Regions from separate parts of the Burkholderia plantarii genome, predicted to be linked through region 2. Evidence: predicted binding sites of a transcription regulator. Region 2 holds the regulator's gene; each other region holds the start of a gene.
What was found. The regulator FNR, encoded in region 2, switches genes on or off when oxygen is low (the NO sensors DNR and NnrR bind a similar motif). The targets are predictions, from matches to a motif close to TTGATNNNNATCAA.
Positions count from the first base shown of each region.

Region 1 (5,870 bases), on a different replicon from region 2:
CAGTCTCCTTAGAGTGCTCTTGCGTAGCAACTAAGGACAAGGGTTGCGCTCGTTGCGGGACTTAACCCAACATCTCACGACACGAGCTGACGACAGCCATGCAGCACCTGTGTATCGGTTCTCTTTCGAGCACTCCCAAATCTCTTCGGGATTCCGACCATGTCAAGGGTAGGTAAGGTTTTTCGCGTTGCATCGAATTAATCCACATCATCCACCGCTTGTGCGGGTCCCCGTCAATTCCTTTGAGTTTTAATCTTGCGACCGTACTCCCCAGGCGGTCAACTTCACGCGTTAGCTACGTTACTAAGGAAATGAATCCCCAACAACTAGTTGACATCGTTTAGGGCGTGGACTACCAGGGTATCTAATCCTGTTTGCTCCCCACGCTTTCGTGCATGAGCGTCAGTATTGGCCCAGGGGGCTGCCTTCGCCATCGGTATTCCTCCACATCTCTACGCATTTCACTGCTACACGTGGAATTCTACCCCCCTCTGCCATACTCTAGCTTGCCAGTCACCAATGCAGTTCCCAGGTTGAGCCCGGGGATTTCACATCGGTCTTAACAAACCGCCTGCGCACGCTTTACGCCCAGTAATTCCGATTAACGCTCGCACCCTACGTATTACCGCGGCTGCTGGCACGTAGTTAGCCGGTGCTTATTCTTCCGGTACCGTCATCCCCGAAGGATATTAGCCCTCAGGATTTCTTTCCGGACAAAAGTGCTTTACAACCCGAAGGCCTTCTTCACACACGCGGCATTGCTGGATCAGGCTTTCGCCCATTGTCCAAAATTCCCCACTGCTGCCTCCCGTAGGAGTCTGGGCCGTGTCTCAGTCCCAGTGTGGCTGGTCGTCCTCTCAGACCAGCTACTGATCGTCGCCTTGGTAGGCCTTTACCCCACCAACTAGCTAATCAGCCATCGGCCAACCCTATAGCGCGAGGTCCAAAGATCCCCCGCTTTCATCCGTAGATCGTATGCGGTATTAATCCGGCTTTCGCCGGGCTATCCCCCACTACAGGACATGTTCCGATGTATTACTCACCCGTTCGCCACTCGCCACCAGGTGCAAGCACCCGTGCTGCCGTTCGACTTGCATGTGTAAGGCATGCCGCCAGCGTTCAATCTGAGCCAGGATCAAACTCTTCAGTTCAATTCCTGTTACTGTTTTCGGTTCCGTTAAGAACCGGTCGCTCACTCAAAGCTGACAGGTTATGAATTGCTTCACAAACCTGACTTACTTTTGTGTGAGACTCTTGATACTTTTGCTGACCTGATCCAAAGATCAGGACCGCGTCGATCAAGCGTCCACACTTATCGGCTGTTAATTTTTAAAGAGCATTTCCGCTGAACCGACCGGACTTTCTGGCCTTCCCAGCAGCGCTGCGTTGTCAGCAGCAGAGAAGCGAGATTATGATCAACGTTTCGCAGCGCGTCAACTACTTTTTTCACGCTGCGATCAACCTGCTTTGTTGATCATTTACCTCCGGCAACACCAACACGCGGCCAACATTCGGCGCTGCGTTCGTCCTGCCTGGCTTCCCCTTCCGCGCCGCGTTTCCGTTAGCGCGAAAGAGGCGTGATTCTAAGCAGCCCGAGCCCATCACGCAAGCCATTTTTAAGAAAATCGTTAAAAAATTTCGGGCGCCATCGCGACGCCCGATTTTTCATCCCCGCAGCGTTCCTTCACGCCCGCTCGCGCCGGCGTTTCCCCCAACCATTAGTATCGCTTCGCGGCAGCCACCAACCGCTCGATCGGCACGGCGTCGGCCATCGCCGCGTAGCCGGCGTCGCTCGGGTGAACGCCGTCGCCGCTGTCATAACGGCGCTGCAGCACCTGCGGGCGCGCCGGATCGCGCAGGGCGGCGTCGAAATCGATGACGCCGTCGAATGCGCCCGAGGTCCGGATCCAGTTGTTCACCTCGATGCGAATCGCCTCGCGCTCCGGCGGCAGCGACGCCGGCGTCAGCGTGGCGCCGAACAGGGCGATCCGGTGAGCGTGCGCGCTTGCGATCAGGCGTCGATACCCGTCGATCAGCATCCGCGCATCGACACGCGTGTGCGGCGTGTCGCAGTCGAGCCCGGCATGCGGCGGCATCGCGGCGAAATTGATGTCATTGATGCCGATCAGCAGCACCGCCGCCTTCACGCCCGAGCGTGCCAGCACGTCGCGATCGAAGCGCCGCTCGAGCGCGACGCCATAGCATGCCGAATCGCTGAGCAATCGATTGCCGCTGATGCCGAGGTTAACCACGCTCCAGGCTCGCTCGCCCGCCGCGTCGAGCCGGCGATCGAGCCCGTCGGTCCAGCGGCGGTTGTGATTGAGGCTCGAACGCAGGCCGTCGGTGATCGAATCGCCGACCGCCGCGATCGTGCCGGCCGCGGCCGCGCCCCCCTCTACTGCCAGTTCGCTCACCCAGGCCGATTGCGTGAAGCGGCTCCGGAACGCGTCGCCGTCGGCGTCAGCACTGTGGTCGCCGGGTACCGACACGTAATTGACCTGATTCGCCACGCGGTGCCAGGCCGTCATCTTCTGCTCGCCGCGCACAAACAGGCTGATCGCATAGGGCGCGCCCGCCTCGACCGGCAGCGCGACCGGATCGCTGTCGCGCTCCTCGCCGGCGGGCACCACCAGCTCGCGCCGCCCGCCGAACGTGACGAGCGCCGCGTCGCCAGGCTGCACGGCGGCACCCGCCGCCGACCGGGCGATCCGCACGGCGCCGAGCGACAGCGGCGTGCGGCCGTAGGCGTTGCTGATCCGCAGCCGCACGCGCGTGCCGCCGACGCTCGGATAGACGATCTGGCGAAGCGTGCGGTCCGTGACCTCGGGCGCTTTATATAGAGGCGGCGGCGACGCGAGCGCCGGAATCGGCTGCAGGGCGCTCGCCCATGCCGCCACCCAGTGCGGCGCGCCGCCGGGGCTGGCGGCGTCGCTGGCCGCGAGCGCCGCGCCGGACAGGCACAAGGCAAGACATCCGGCCCAGGCCGGCAAACAACGACGAAAACTCATGATTCGATAGCGCACGACGGGAAAGATACCGATTGTGCCCGATATCCACGCCACGCCGCGGTCGCCCGAAGCGGCCCTCGCTCCCCACCATCCAGCCGATTTTCCCTTTCTCGAAAAATTAATTAACCGACCGGACGGTTGATTTATACTTTGATCCACCTCATCCCGCACGAGACGTTTGCCATGTACACGCAATCCCTCGACCTACCCGGCCAAGCCGCCCCCGCCGGCGAACCGGTCAGCGCCGCGCCCGAACAGGCGCGCTTCGACGCAGTCATCTCCGCCGACGGCAAGATCGAGCCGCAGGACTGGATGCCCGACGCCTATCGCAAGACGCTGGTCCGCCAGATCTCGCAGCACGCCCATTCCGAGATCGTCGGCATGCTGCCGGAGGGCAACTGGATCACGCGCGCGCCGAGCCTGAAGCGCAAGGCGATCCTGCTCGCCAAGGTACAGGATGAGGCCGGCCACGGGCTCTATCTGTATAGCGCGGCCGAGACGCTCGGCGTGTCGCGCGACGCGCTCGTCAACGCGCTGCACGCCGGCAAGGCCAAGTATTCGAGCATCTTCAACTACCCGACACCGGACTGGGCCGACGTCGGCGTGATCGGCTGGCTCGTCGACGGCGCCGCGATCATGAACCAGATCCCCCTCTGCCGCTGCACCTACGGCCCCTATGCGCGCGCGATGATCCGCATCTGCAAGGAGGAATCGTTCCACCAGCGCCAGGGCTTCGACGCACTGCTCGCGATGATGGCCGGCACGCCGGCGCAGCGCGAGATGGTGCAGCAGGCCGTGAACCGCTGGTGGTGGCCGGTGCTGATGATGTTCGGCCCGAGCGATGCCAATTCGGTCCACAGCAACCAGTCGGCGAAATGGGGGATCAAGCGGATCTCGAACGACGACCTACGCCAGAAATTCGTCGACGCGGCGGTCGAGCAGGCGAAGGTGCTCGGCGTGACGTTCCCCGACCCGGACCTGAAGTGGAACGAGGCGCGCGGCCACCACGACTACGGCACGATCGACTGGGACGAATTCTGGCGCGTCGTCAACGGTGACGGCCCCTGCAACCGCGAGCGGCTCGCCACGCGCGTCAAGGCCCACGACGACGGCGCCTGGGTCCGCGAGGCCGCGCTCGCCCATGCCGACAAGCGCGCGGGCCGCGCCGAACGGCAAGCCGCCTGACGCCCGCCCCCCTTCGAATTCGATTCAGGAGAAACGCAATGAAACAGGAATGGCCGATCTGGGAAGTGTTCGTGCGCAGCAAGCAGGGGCTCGACCACAAGCACTGCGGCAGTCTGCACGCCGTCGATGCGTCGATGGCGCTGCGCATGGCCCGCGACGTCTACACGCGCCGCCAGGAAGGCGTGAGCATCTGGGTGGTGCCGTCGGCCGCGATCACGGCGTCCGATCCGAACGAGAAGGCGGAGCTGTTCGAACCGGCCGGCGACAAGATCTACCGCCATCCGACGTTCTACACGCTGCCCGACGAAGTCAACCACATGTGAGCCCGCGATGACGACGACCCCGGCCTCCCATCTGTCCTACGTGCTGCGCCTCGCCGACACCGCGTTGATCCTCGGTCAGCGCAACGCCGAGTGGTGCGGGCACGGCCCGATCCTCGAAGAGGACATCGCGCTGACCAACATGAGCCTGGACCTGATCGGCCAGGCCCGGCTGCTCTACGCGCATGCGGCCGACCTCGAACACGCGCTGCGCGGCGCGACCCGGACCGAGGACGACTACGCGTACTTCCGCACCGAGCGCGAGTTCACGAACCTGACGCTGGTCGAGCTGCCGCACTACGGACCGCTGAGCGGCACCGCACATGCGAGCAACGACTACGCCGTCACGATCGTGCGCAACTTCCTCTACGCGACGCTGATGCTGCACCTGTGGACGGCGCTCGAAACCTCGGCCGATCCGCAACTGGCCGCGATCGCCGCGAAGTCGATCAAGGAAACGCGCTACCACGAGCATCACGCGCGCGAATGGCTGATCCGCTTTGGCGATGGCACCGACGAATCGCACCGCCGGGCGCAGGCCGCGCTCGACTACCTGATGCCCTACACGCGCGAGTGCTTCGTGGCCGACGCGGTCGAGCGCGAGGTCGCGGCGGCCGGCATCGCGCCGGCGGCCGACACGCTCGAGGCGGCCTGGCGCGCCGACGTCGATGCCGCGCTCGCCGAGGCGACGCTGGTCGCGCCGGCGCCGGTCGCCTACGTGACGACCGGCCGGCACGGCGAGCATTCCGAGCACATGGGCTTCCTGCTCGCGCAGATGCAGAGCCTCGCGCGCCAGCATCCGGGCGCGAGCTGGTGACCCCCCCGGCGCCTGCACTCATCAGGAGAGAAATCACGATGTCCGCGCTGCCCGCTTCCGTCGATGCCGCCGCCTTGACCGATGCCGAACTCGCGCGCGTGCGCGCCGCGCTCGACACGGTGCCGGACCCGGAGATCCCGGTCGTCTCGATCGGCGAGCTCGGCATCCTGCGCGAGATCCGGCGCGCGGCCGACGCGACGATCGAGGTCGTGATCACGCCGACCTACTCCGGTTGTCCGGCGATGTCGCAGATCGCCGAGGACATCGGCGCCGCGCTCGACCGCGCCGGCGTGCCGCCCTGCCGGATCGTCACGGTGCTGTCGCCGGCCTGGACCACCGACTGGATCACCGAGGCCGCGCGCGAGAAGCTGCGCGCCTACGGCATCGCGCCGCCCGTCGGTACCTGCGGGAGCGGCAACGCGGCGGCTTCCGGCGACGCGAGCGGGGCCCGGCCCGCCGCCGTGAAAGTGATCCGCTTCGCGCCGAAGCCGGCCGCCGCCCCGGCCTGCCCGCGCTGCGGTTCGCGCCACACCGAGCGGC
Region 1 is NZ_CP007212.1:282,500-288,369, reverse strand. It holds rRNA gene bpln_RS01180 (16S ribosomal RNA) at 1-1,151, opposite strand, end outside; gene bpln_RS01175 (SGNH/GDSL hydrolase family protein) at 1,719-3,008, opposite strand; gene paaA (1,2-phenylacetyl-CoA epoxidase subunit PaaA) at 3,192-4,193, shown strand; gene paaB (1,2-phenylacetyl-CoA epoxidase subunit PaaB) at 4,232-4,516, shown strand; gene paaC (1,2-phenylacetyl-CoA epoxidase subunit PaaC) at 4,524-5,330, shown strand; gene paaD (1,2-phenylacetyl-CoA epoxidase subunit PaaD) at 5,369-5,870, shown strand, end outside.
Region 1: paaA (1,2-phenylacetyl-CoA epoxidase subunit PaaA) is a predicted target of FNR. The motif match lies at 3,159-3,172, and genes of this name have one in related genera.

Region 2 (5,870 bases):
AGTAGAAAAACTACTGTTTGGAAGATCGGGATGACGACTCGCCGGCCGCGCCGCAGCATGGATGTGTGCTTTGGCATCCGGCAAGCCGGGGCGGCTTTCGCCGGCGCATCGAGACACCGTGTCAGTCAGTAGAAATTCTACGGTAAGAAAGCAGAAATGATGATTCGACACGTTTGCCTGGCCGGCCTACAGTGGCCCAGGTGCGGGACCGGCGGGCCTGCCGGCCTCGCGATTCCATTCCGGGAGGACAGATGACTGCAGAAAAAGTCGCGCTCGTCACGGCGGCGGGCAAGGGCATGGGCGCGGCCATCGCGACCGAACTGGCCGCGAACGGCTATCGCGTCGCGCTGATGTCGCCATCGGGCAGCGCCGAGCGTCTCGCCGCGGAACTGGGCGGCTTCGGCATCTCGGGCTCGGTCACCGAGGACGCCGACGTCGATCGGCTGGTGGCCGGCACGCTCGAACGCTACGGCCGCATCGACGCGGTGGTCAACAACACCGGCCATCCGCCCAAGGGCGAGTTGCTCGCGATCGACGACGGGCAATGGCATCTCGGGCTCGACCTGATCGTGCTCAGCGTCGCGCGCGTGCTGCGGCGCGTGACGCCGGTGTTCCTGGCGCAGGGCGGCGGCGCGGTGGTCAACATCTCGAGCTTCGCGGCCGATGCGCCGGAGCCGGCGATGCCGGTGTCGTCGACGCTACGCGCGGCGCTGAGCGCCTACACGCGGCTCTATGCGGAGCGCTACGCAAGCGAAGGAATCCGGATCAACTCGGTGCTGCCGGGCTTCATCGACAGCTGGCCTGCCACGCCCGAGGTCGTGGCACGGATTCCGGCCGGGCGCTTCGGCCGGACCCGGGAGGTCGCGAAGACGGTCGCGTTCCTGCTGTCGGACGGCGCCGGCTACATCACCGGGCAGAACCTGCGCGTGGACGGCGGCATCGTCCGCGCGCTGTAACGCGCCGGGCGCGGCAGACGGCGGCCCGGCAGCCACGCGCTCGACGCAACGTCACCGCAACGTCAACGCAGCTGGGTGGCCGCGAGACAAAGCACCATGCTGCCCACCGCGCCGTCCAGCAGGCGCCACGCCACCGCCTTGCGAAACAGCGGCGCGAGCAGCCGCGCGCCGTAGCCGAGGCCGATGAACCACAGCACGCTGACTGTCATCGCGCCGATCGCGAACGCCACGCGCGCGCCGGCCGGCTCGCGCGCGCCGGCCGTGCCGATCAGCAGAAAGGTGTCGAGGTAGACGTGCGGATTGAGCCAGGTGAAGGCGAGCGTCATCATCACGATCGGCAGCGCGCGCTGCGCGGGCGGCGCCACCTGGCCCGAGGCGGCGTCGAGCGTGGCGTGGCCGGGCTTCAGCGCGCGCAGCAGCGCGCTCAGGCCGAACCACGCCAGATAGGCGAGGCCGATGTAGAGCACGACGTGGATGAAGGTGGGGTAGCGCTCGACCAGCGCCGAGGCGCCGCCCACGCCGACGGCGATCAGCAGCATGTCGGACAGCGCGCAGAGCACGACGATCTTGCCGATATGCGAGCGCATGATGCCCTGGCGCAGCACGAAGGCGTTCTGCGCGCCGATGGTGACGATCAGCGACGCGCAGAGCGCGGCGCCGTGAGTGAAGGCGATCCAGTTCATGAAATTTGGGGGACGGTGGACTTGGGCGACGTATGCGGCTAGTCTGCGGGTTCGATTGGCATAAGAAAAGCTAAATTCCCTAATCTCAATGAAGGAAAACTGAATGCTCGACTACGCGCTGCTGGAGGCGCTGTCCGCGGTGATCCGGCACGGATCGTTCGAACGCGCGGCGAAGGACCTCAACGTGTCGCCGTCGGCGGTCTCACAACGCATCAAGCTGCTCGAGGAACGCGTCGGCAGCGTGCTCGTCAAGCGCGGGCAGCCGTGCGTGGCGACCACCTCGGGTGCGCTGCTGTGCCGGCATACCGAGCGCGTGCAGCTGCTCGAGGCCGAGCTGTCCGGGCAGGTGCCGCATCTGCCCGGCGCGGTGGGGGCGTGGCCGACGCTGCGGATCGCCGTGAACGACGACAGCGTGGCCACCTGGTTCGTCGACGCGGTCGCGCCGTTCTGCGCGCAGAGCGGCACGCTGCTCGACCTCGTGATCGACGACCAGGACTACACGGCCGAGCGGATTCGCGACGGCAGCGTGCAGGGCGCGATCACCGCGCAGGCCGAACCGATCCAGGGCTGCCGCTCGACGCGGCTCGGCCGGATTCGCTATCACGCGGTCTGTTCGCCGGCGTTCCAGGCGCGCTATTTCGCCGACGGCCTCACGCGCGAGGCGTTGCGGCGCGCGCCGTGCGTGATGTTCAGCCCGAAGGACAGCCTGCAGATGCGCTTCATCCGGCGCGCGACGCGCACCGACCTCGACCCGCCGAAGCACTGGATTCCGCACGTGGCCGGCTATTTGCGCGCCTGCGAGACGGGACTCGGCTGGGGGATGTGCCCGGTTCGCATGATCGAGCGGCAGGTCGCCTCGGGCGAGATGGTGGACCTGTCGGAGGGGCGCAGCATCGACATCGAGCTCTACTGGCAGAGCTGGCGGCTGTCGATCGGCTGGCTCGACGAGTTCAGCCGCGTGCTGAAGACGAGCGCCGCGCAGTGGCTCGATTGAACGCGACGCACCCAAAAACAAAGGCGCCTCAGGAGGCGCCTTTTGTGATCGCAGGGCCGACAGGCGTCGGGCCTCGATGGGGAGTGGCAGTGGGGTCTTGATTCGAAGGCGGGATCGAGCCGCGCATCGGACCCTTGGCTAACGGAACCATCAGATCGCGCGCAGTCCGTCGAAATCGAGCACGCGAACCACGCGACCCTGCATGACGAGCAGGCCCTGCCGCTGGAACTTCGACAGCGTGCGGCTGACCGTTTCGAGCGTGATGCCCAGATAGCTGCCGATGTCCTCGCGCGTCATGCGCAGATTGAACTCGGTGGCCGAATAACCGCGCACCATGTAGCGAGCCGAGACGTCGAGCAGGAACGAGGCGACGCGCTCGTCGGCGTTCAGCGACCCGAGCAGGATGGCCTGCGTGGTCTCGCGCACGATCTGCTCGCTCATCAGCTTCAGCACGCGTGCCTGCAGCGTGCTGGCCTCGGAGCACAGCGAGCGCAGCGAGCCGTAGGGAATCACGCAGACGGTGCTGTCCTCGAGCGCGACGGCGGTGCGCGGATGGTGGCTGTCGCAGATGCCGTCGAAGCCGAGCGCCTCGCCGGCCAGGTGAAGGCCCGCTACCTGCTCGCGGCCGTCCTGGCGCGTGGCGATGGTCTTGATCGAACCGGAACGCACCGCGTAGAGGTTGTCGAACTCGTCGCCTTCACGGAACAGCGCTTCGCCGCGGCGCACGGGGCGCGCCGCGCAGATCACCGACTCGAGGCGCTCGACGGCCTCGGTATTGAGGCCTTGGGGCATGCAGAGGTGCCGCATCGAACAGGTGGAGCAATGCGCGGCGGGATGGGGAGCCCAGGAGCTGGAGGAGCGGACCGGGCGGGAGGAACGTTGGGGGAGAGGAATCAACATGATGCGTACTCACACTTATGAAGAAGCAATGGTGACTATTGTCCCACCGGGTTTTCCATGAGTTGAGCGGCAAAACGCCGCGACGCGGAATGCGTCGCGTTTTGCGCCATGGCAATGTGATCAGCTTTCCTTAGTTTTTTCCGCCTCTTCGTTTGAATGCGATGCCGCAGAAGGGATCAAAAGCACCGGCAGACAAGCCTGTCGGACGCATTGCTCGGCGATGCTGCCGAGCATTAGGCGTTTGAATCCGCGCCGGCCGTGGGTGCCGAGCACGAGCAGGTCGGCGCCGTATTCGGTGGCCGCCTCGAGGATCAGCGACGACACGTCCGCGAGCGTGGCGGCTTCGCCGGTCAGCACGTCGCCCGTCACGCCGGCGTCCTGCATGCGCTGCGCGAAGTCGCGCGTGAGGTCGCTGCCCTGCGCCACGAGCTGCTCGCGCAGCACGGACGGGTCGTAGCCCGGCACGTTGTAGTAGATGGCCGCGTTCTCGACCGCATAGAACGCGCGCAGCGTCGCGTGTTCGGACTGCGAGAGGGCAAGGGCCGCATCGAACGCGTGACGCGACGTTTCACTGCCGTCGACTGCTACGAAGATGCGCTGGTACATGAGGGCTCCCTGGTGCGGTGGATGAAGGCGCTCCGGCGACTCCGGATGCCGTTGAGAAGGATGCTGCGGGGGAGGTTATACGATCGGTTCGCGATTTGCAGCGTCGCGGGGCCGCCGTGCAATCATGTCGCACCCTGGCTCCGCCCGGTGCCGTCCGGACGTGGTTGCCGCACGGGTCGAACAGCGGACGCCGGACCTCGTGTCCGGCTCGCCGCGATCCGTGAAAACCCCATCCCCGGCTGCCTGCCGCATGGTGGAACGGCGAGCGGCGCCTGCATCCCGAGAGGATTTATTTCAGGTAGAAGACAGTGAAACGACAGAGTATGATGCGCTACGAGATGGGCACGGCGGCCTCGGCCCGCCGTGCTGCTTCTGCCCGCAACGGGCACCGCGGCACCCTTAGACGGTGGTAGTGAAGAACAACACAAGGGACACAAGCTGGGGCGGACTCATGCATTCGACGACAACGGCATTCACCCATCGCGGCTATCTTCTGAATTGCGCGCCGGCCCGCGCCGGCGACGGTTCGTTCCAACCCTACGTGGTCATCTCCCGATCGAGCGACGGCGAGCTGGTCGCGAATCGATTTTTCCCATCCGATCTCCATTTCTGCGAAGAAGGCGAGGCGGTCGCGCATGCGCGCGACTGGGCCGTTCGCTGGATCGACGCGAGCAGCGTGACGGTGTAGGCGCCGGCAGGGGCGGCGTTGCGGGGCGGCATTTCGCGTGCGTATACAAAACGCGGTAATCTTGTCGCCTTCGTCATCCTTCATTCTTCCAGCACGGCCGTGGGGTTTCCGCATGGCCGGCTTCCCCTGCCATGTCGAATTCGTCCGCCGGCCGCTCCTGGGGCCTTGAACAGATCGTCGCCGAACTGCGCGAGTCGCGCGAAACCCTGCACCGCACGCGCCACCCGCGCGGCATCCGCGAGCTGCCCTCGCGCGACGCCATCTGCAAGTTCGTGACCGGCCTGCGCGCCTCGCTGTTTCCCACTCATTACGGCGCGCCCGACCTGACCGACGAGAGCGTCGATTTCTACGTCGGCCACACGCTGGAAGCCACGCTGCGCGTGCTGCACGAACAGGTGCGCCGCGCGCTGCGGTTCCTGCCCGAGTACGCGGACACCGGCTTCACCGAACTCGACGAACGCGCGTTCGAAATCGCGCGCACGTTCGGCCGGCAGCTGCCGGCGATCCGCGCGCTGCTCGTCAGCGACATCCAGGCCGCCTACGCGGGCGATCCGGCCGCGCAGCACATCACCGAGATCCTGCTCTGCTATCCCGGCGTGCTGGCGATGATGCACCACCGCCTCGCGCATGCGCTGCACCGGCTCGGCGTGCCGCTGCTCGCGCGCTTCATCAACGAGATCGCGCATTCGGCCACCGGCATCGACATCCATCCGGGCGCCACGATCGGCCCGAGCTTCTTCATCGACCACGGCACCGGCGTGGTGATCGGCGAGACCGCGATCATCGGCGAGCGGGTGCGCGTCTACCAGCACGTCACGCTCGGCGCGAAGAGCTTCCCGGCCGATGGCGACGGCGCGCTCGTGAAGGGCAACGCGCGGCATCCGATCGTCGAGGACGACGTGGTGATCTACGCCGGCGCGACGATTCTGGGCCGCGTGACGATCGGGCAGGGCTCGGTGATCGGCGGCAACGTCTGGCTCACGCACAGCGTGCCGGCGGGCAGCAGCGTCGCGCAGGGCAAGGTGCGCGAGGGCGAACGCACG
Region 2 is NZ_CP007213.1:84,431-90,300, forward strand. It holds gene bpln_RS18170 (SDR family oxidoreductase) at 252-956, shown strand; gene bpln_RS18175 (LysE/ArgO family amino acid transporter) at 1,019-1,639, opposite strand; gene bpln_RS18180 (LysR family transcriptional regulator ArgP) at 1,743-2,633, shown strand; gene fnr (fumarate/nitrate reduction transcriptional regulator Fnr) at 2,784-3,533, opposite strand; gene bpln_RS18190 (universal stress protein) at 3,654-4,139, opposite strand; gene bpln_RS18195 (hypothetical protein) at 4,591-4,827, shown strand; gene epsC (serine O-acetyltransferase EpsC) at 4,959-5,870, shown strand, end outside.

Region 3 (5,870 bases), on a different replicon from region 2:
GGGCCGAAGCGCGCCGGATCGATCGCGATCAGGCAGTGGCCGATCTCGCGGCCGCGGTCGTAGGGCTCGGCGTCGAGATGCGTCAGCGCGTGATCGAGCGGCATCGCGGCGAGCAGGCAGCTGAGGATCTGCACCATCATCGCGAGCCCCTGCCCCTTGTAGCCGCCGAGCGTCGCGAGCGAGACCACCTGCGCCGGGTCGGTCACCGGCTGGCCTGCGGCGTCGAGCGCCCAGCCCGACGGCAGCGCCATGCCGTTGCGGCGGAAGTGCTTGACCTGCGAGTACGAGATCTGGCTGGTGGCCATGTCGAGCAGGTACAGGTCGCCGTCGCGGGCCGGCGCGGCGAAGCAGATCGGATTGGTGCCGAACATCGCGCGCGTGGCGTTGAACGGCGCCATGCGCGCCGCGGCACTGGTCGTCACGATGCCGACCAGCCCTTGCGAGGCGATCCATTCGCCGTACACCGACGCGGCGCCGAAGTGATTCGAGTTCGCCACCGCCACCACGCCCACCCCGCACTCGCGCGCCAGTTCGCTCGCGAGGCGTGCCGCGTGGCTGCCGGCCACCACGCCCGGCGCGGCGTCGGCGTCGAGGAGCGCCGTGCCGTGAAAGCGCCGCACGGTGCGCAGCGCCGGTTCGGGATTGCTGCGCCCTTCGTCGAGTTCGCGCAGGTAGAGCGGCAGCAGCCGCACGCCATGCGTGTCGATGCCCATCAGCGAGGTGCGGATCAGGCCGTCCGCGAACCACCTCGCGTGGGTCGCGCTCAGGCCGCGACGCAGCGCGGCCGCCTCGCAGAGTTGGCGGAGTCGTTCCGCCTGGACCAGGTTGTTCATGTCGTCAGCTCGCAAGCGTGAGGGAGGATTCGGCCGCGTCGGCGCGCGTCAGGTAGATCGGCTCGCGCACGCGCGGCTCGCCGGCGCCGGTCTGGAAGAAGAACGCGGGCTCGCCGAACGCCGGCTGCAATTCATCGAACCAGACGGCCTGCGGATCGAACTTCGCGAAGAACGGCCGGCGCACCCAGTCGGGATCGCGCGCCTGCAGGAACTGCAGCGCGAACACCTTCTCGCCGCCGAGCGTGACGACGCCGTCCACCAGCACCTTGCCGTACAGCGTGCTCATCGACGGGCCGCGCACCGTGCGCGACAGTCCCGACACACGCTGATACGCAGTCCTGAAGATATCGTACGCCTCGACGAGCGGCAGCTCGAAATAGCGCTGCGGCCCGGTATCGCGTTCGACGAACATGTAGTACGGAATCGCGCCGAGCCGCACGCCGGTGGTCCACAGCTCCTGCCAGGTCTCGGCCGAATCGTTGATGTGGCGCACGATCGGCGACTGCATCCGGACCGTCGCGCCGGTCCCGATGATCCGCTTCACGGCGCGCCGGGCGATCTCCGGGCGCAACTCGGCCGGATGGTTGTAGTGCGCCATGACCGACAGGTTCTTGCCGTGCGCGACGACGCGCTCGAACAGCCGCAGCACGGCGTCGGCGTCCTTGTCGGTCACGAAGCGCTGCGGCCAGTAGGCGACCGACTTGGTGCCGATGCGGATGTTCTGCAGATGCGGGATGGCCAGCAGCGGCTCGATGTAGCCGGCCAGCGATTCGGCGTTCATCACCATCGGATCGCCGCCCGTGATCAGCACGTCGGTGACTTCCGGATGCAGCCGCAGATAGCGGCTCAGCTCGTCCGACTCGCGCGCGTTGAACTTCATGTCCTCGGCGCCGATGAACTGCGGCCAGCGAAAGCAGAACGAGCAGTACGCGTGGCAGGTCTGCCCCGCCGCCGGGAAGAACAGCACGGTTTCGGCGTACTTGTGCTGCAGCCCCGGCAGCGGCCGGCCGTCGAGCATCGGCACGTTGTGCGTCATCTGCCCGGCCGGATGCGGATTCATGCGATGCCGCAGCATGTCGATATAACGCGCGCCGGCGGCCGGGTCCGCGCCGTCCGCGAGCAATTCGCGCAAGCGTCGATAATCGTCCGCCGGCAACATCCCGGGGTGCGGAAACGTCAGTCGGAACACCGGATCGTCGGGCACCCGATCCCAGTCGATCAGTTCGCGCAATACATATTCGTTGATCCGGAATGGCAGCACCCGGGAAATCGATCCGAGCGCGCCTTTAATCTCGTCGGGAATTCGCGACCAGTATGGCGAATTCGCAATCGATTTAGCGTTATAGGCTTTGAATTTTTCAGCGTCCACATTCTCTCCTGGTGAAGATCGCTTAATTTCCCTGATGTTCCGAAACGCCAAGTTTCTCAACACATCAAATCGCCAATCCGCCGATAACGGGCGGGCGATGTCCGCCGGGTGGCCAACCCGGAGAACGCTTGACGTGCATCGAATATGCACACGGCAACCGACCGCGCCTCACGGCGCTGGCATCACGGCGTTGCCGGCCAATCCCGGCTTACCGCAATGAAAGGTTAAAGAAATGCCCTCGGTAAATTGCCGCTCGCATCCGAAATCGATTCGCATCGAAAAATCGGATTTATTTCTTTTGGTTTCGAACGATCGACATCTTCGTGTATTTGTTCATCACTGAACACGCACAAAAATATGAAAAATTCACCGGCTTAGTTGCCGATTCTGCATCCCTGTACTGGTATAATTTTCCGGATCTATACCGGTCTTTAGTACAAGAAAAATGCACACGAAATATCGTTTGCTCGCGGAGCACTACGCGAAGGCCATCGAAAACGGGTTTCTCGCGGAAGGTGAGCGACTGCCGTCCTTGCGGGAATTGATGGCGCTGCATCACGTGTCGATTTCCACGGCGGTGGAAGCGTGCCGTGTGCTCGAGATGCAGGGTTATGTGGAAGCGAAACCGAGAACCGGCTACTTCGTCCGCTCGCGCAAACCGATCAAGGTGCCGGTTCCGGTCCAGCAGGAAAGCCGCATGGAAGCGCCCGCCGAGCGGATCGATCCGGCCGATTACGTGGGGGTTCACGAACGCATTTCGGTCACGCTCGCGCGCGGCCAGCAGCGCCAGCCGAAAATCGACCTGGCCGGGGCCGTGTGCGCGCCGTCCCTCTATCCGGGCGCGGCGCTTCGCGACACCATGCTGCGCATCCTGCGCGCGCGGCCGAGCCTTTACGATTCCGGCCCCGAGACCGACGGCGTGCGCAAGTTGCGCGAGGCGATCGCGCGCACCTCGCTCACGCGCGGCCTGCATATCGATGCGGACACGGTGCTGGTCACGCACGGCTGCAGCGAGGCGCTGTCCCTCGCGCTGCGCGCCGTCACCGGGCCGGGCGACATCGTCGCGATCGAGTCGCCGTGTTATTTCGGTATCTTGCAGATCATCGAGTCACTGGGGCTGCGGGCCATCGAGATCCCCACCGATCCGCAGACCGGCATCTCGGTCAGCGCGCTCGAGTTCGCGATCAACCACATGGGCAGCATCCATGCCGTGGTCTGCATGCCGTCGGTGCAGAATCCGCTCGGCAGCGTGATGTCGGATGCGGCCAAGCAACGGATGGTGGCGCTGTGCGAGAAACACCACGTGGCCATCATCGAGGACGACACCTACGGCGCGTTCCTGCCGAGCCCGGCCAGCACCAAGCCGATCAAGGCCTGGGACCAGAGCGGCAACGTCATCTACTGCAATTCGTTCAACAAGTCGCTGTCGCCCGGCTCGCGAGTGGGCTGGCTGATCGGCGGAAAGTGGCAGAACCGGATCAAGATGCTGATGTACGCGGTATCGCGCCATCGCGAGGAGATGTCCCAGCTGGTGGTGGCCGACTTCACGTCGGGCGGCACCTTCAACCGGCACATGCGGCGCATGAACCGGCTGCTCAAGGATCAGCGCGCGCAGGTGGTCGACGCGGTGCTGCGCCATTTCCCGGCCGGTACCACCGTGACGCAGCCGGGCGCCGGCCTGCTGCTCTGGGTCACGCTGCCCGACGAGCTGAACACCGACCGGCTGTTCGACAAGGCGCTCGACAAAGGTATCCGCATCTGTCCGGGCTCGATCTTCTCGAACACGAACAAGTTCAGCAACTGCCTGCGGCTCAGCGCGGGCATGCCGTTCGACGCGAAGATCGATGCCGCCTTGAAGACGCTCGCGCAACTGAGCACCGAGACCTGAGAGCCCGGCGCGACTCGCGTGCGTGCCCGGCGGCGCACCGGCTGTCGGCACGCTCGCCGCCCGCGGCGCGATTCGCGCGGGCCGTATGGATCAGGACACGGCGCGAGCGGTGCCCGGTCCTTTAAAACTGATGAAAGAAACTGGCGGCGAAACTGAACGCCTGGCTGACATTGTTACTGAGATCCGTGGCGACATACCCGGCCACACCTGCGATCGCACCCACGATCAACCCGTATTCGATCGCGGTCGTCCCTGCTTCTTCGGCAAGGAAACGCCCCAACAAAACCTTCATTCTTTCAACCCCGTAGTCCGTAATCGACTTAATTTATGTGGCCATCATACCTCGCATAAATGTCGAGAAAATTCTCGCGCGCCGGTATTTTGCTCGCTTGGCACCGATACAACGGAATCCTGAGCATCCCATCCGGCACTTATCCGATGAAAGCCAGACAAAGCGCGAAATCGGCGCAATTCAAGCGCAAAGGAGACGGACTGGTCCCACCACTACACGGCGCGTGCGCGCGGTTTCACTCATACGTCCGTTTGAATCGGCGCGTTTGAATCGACGCGCGGCGTCGCCCGCGCCTCGCTTGGCCATCGCGTTCCGCCGCGTCGCAGCAGAGCGCCCCGCTGTTTGGTGCCGCTTCTCTACGCGGCCTATGCCAGACTTCAAAATGACAGTCAGACAAGTCGAACGCCACGACACCTCGGGCCGGCGAGCCTGCCGCGCCATGGCCCGAACGACAGGGAGACGACCAACATGCGGAAAATCGCGTCGCGTGCCGGCGGCACGCGCCTCGCTCGCGTGCGCCCATGGCACGGGCTGGCGCGGATGCCGGCCCTGCTGGTGCTCGCCGCGTCGCTGTGCGGTGCCGGCTGCGCGGACCCGGCGGCCCATGCCGGCACCGATGCCGGCGGCACGGTCCCGAAGCTCGAACGCGACAAGGCCGTGCAATTGCAGCGCGAGCAGCAGGCAGCGCGCACGGTCCCCTCGCTCGCGGCGATCCGGCTCGCGCAGCCGCGCCCCGTCACGCTGCGCGACTCCGGTCAGAACGGCTCGATCACGCTGCTGCGCGACGTCGATTTCCGCGTGGTCGGCGATCTCGGCTTCTACGTCCATCAGTTGTCCGCCACGCTCGTACCGGCCCGCGCCGGGGCGCCGGTCGTGTTCGACGATCCGTCGAGCTTCGGCATCGACGTGCATCGCGGCATCGTCACGCTCGACGACGCCAAGCTGACCGCCGTGTTCGACCGCTACCTGTTCGGCTATCGCAACGCACCGCTGCGCAGGCTGCGGGTGTCGGCCGGCGACGGCGAGATCCACCTGACGGGCGAGATGCAGCGCGGCGGCTGGGTGCCGTTCGCGCTGACGGGCAAGCTGTCGGTGCGTGGCGGCAGCGAGCTGGTGTTCCATCCGACCGCGATCCGGGTCCAGGGCCTCGACGCGAATCCCGTGATGCGCGCCGCGAACGTCAGGATGTCGGACCTGCTGAGGATCGATACGCCGATCGCGAAACTGGTCGGCGACGATCTGGTGATGCAGGTCGACAGGCTGATGCCGCCGCCGCGCCTGAAGCTGACCGTGGTGGCGCTGCGGATCACGCCGGCCGGCCTCGACCTCGCGTTCGACGACGGCACACAGGCCGGTTTCGCGATGCCCGACGGCGCGCCGCGCCAGGCGATGCTGATTCGCGGCGGCGACGTGAAGTTCATGCGCTCGATGCCGATGAACGCCGACATTTTGATCGGCCCCGCGCCCGCCGCGCCCGACGGCGCACCG
Region 3 is NZ_CP007212.1:1,840,573-1,846,442, reverse strand. It holds gene bpln_RS07875 (Ldh family oxidoreductase) at 1-833, opposite strand, end outside; gene bpln_RS07870 (KamA family radical SAM protein) at 838-2,202, opposite strand; gene bpln_RS07865 (aminotransferase-like domain-containing protein) at 2,648-4,090, shown strand; gene bpln_RS07860 (Flp family type IVb pilin) at 4,212-4,382, opposite strand; gene bpln_RS07855 (hypothetical protein) at 4,851-5,870, shown strand, end outside.
Region 3: bpln_RS07870 (KamA family radical SAM protein) is a predicted target of FNR. The motif match lies at 2,331-2,344, and genes of this name have one in related genera.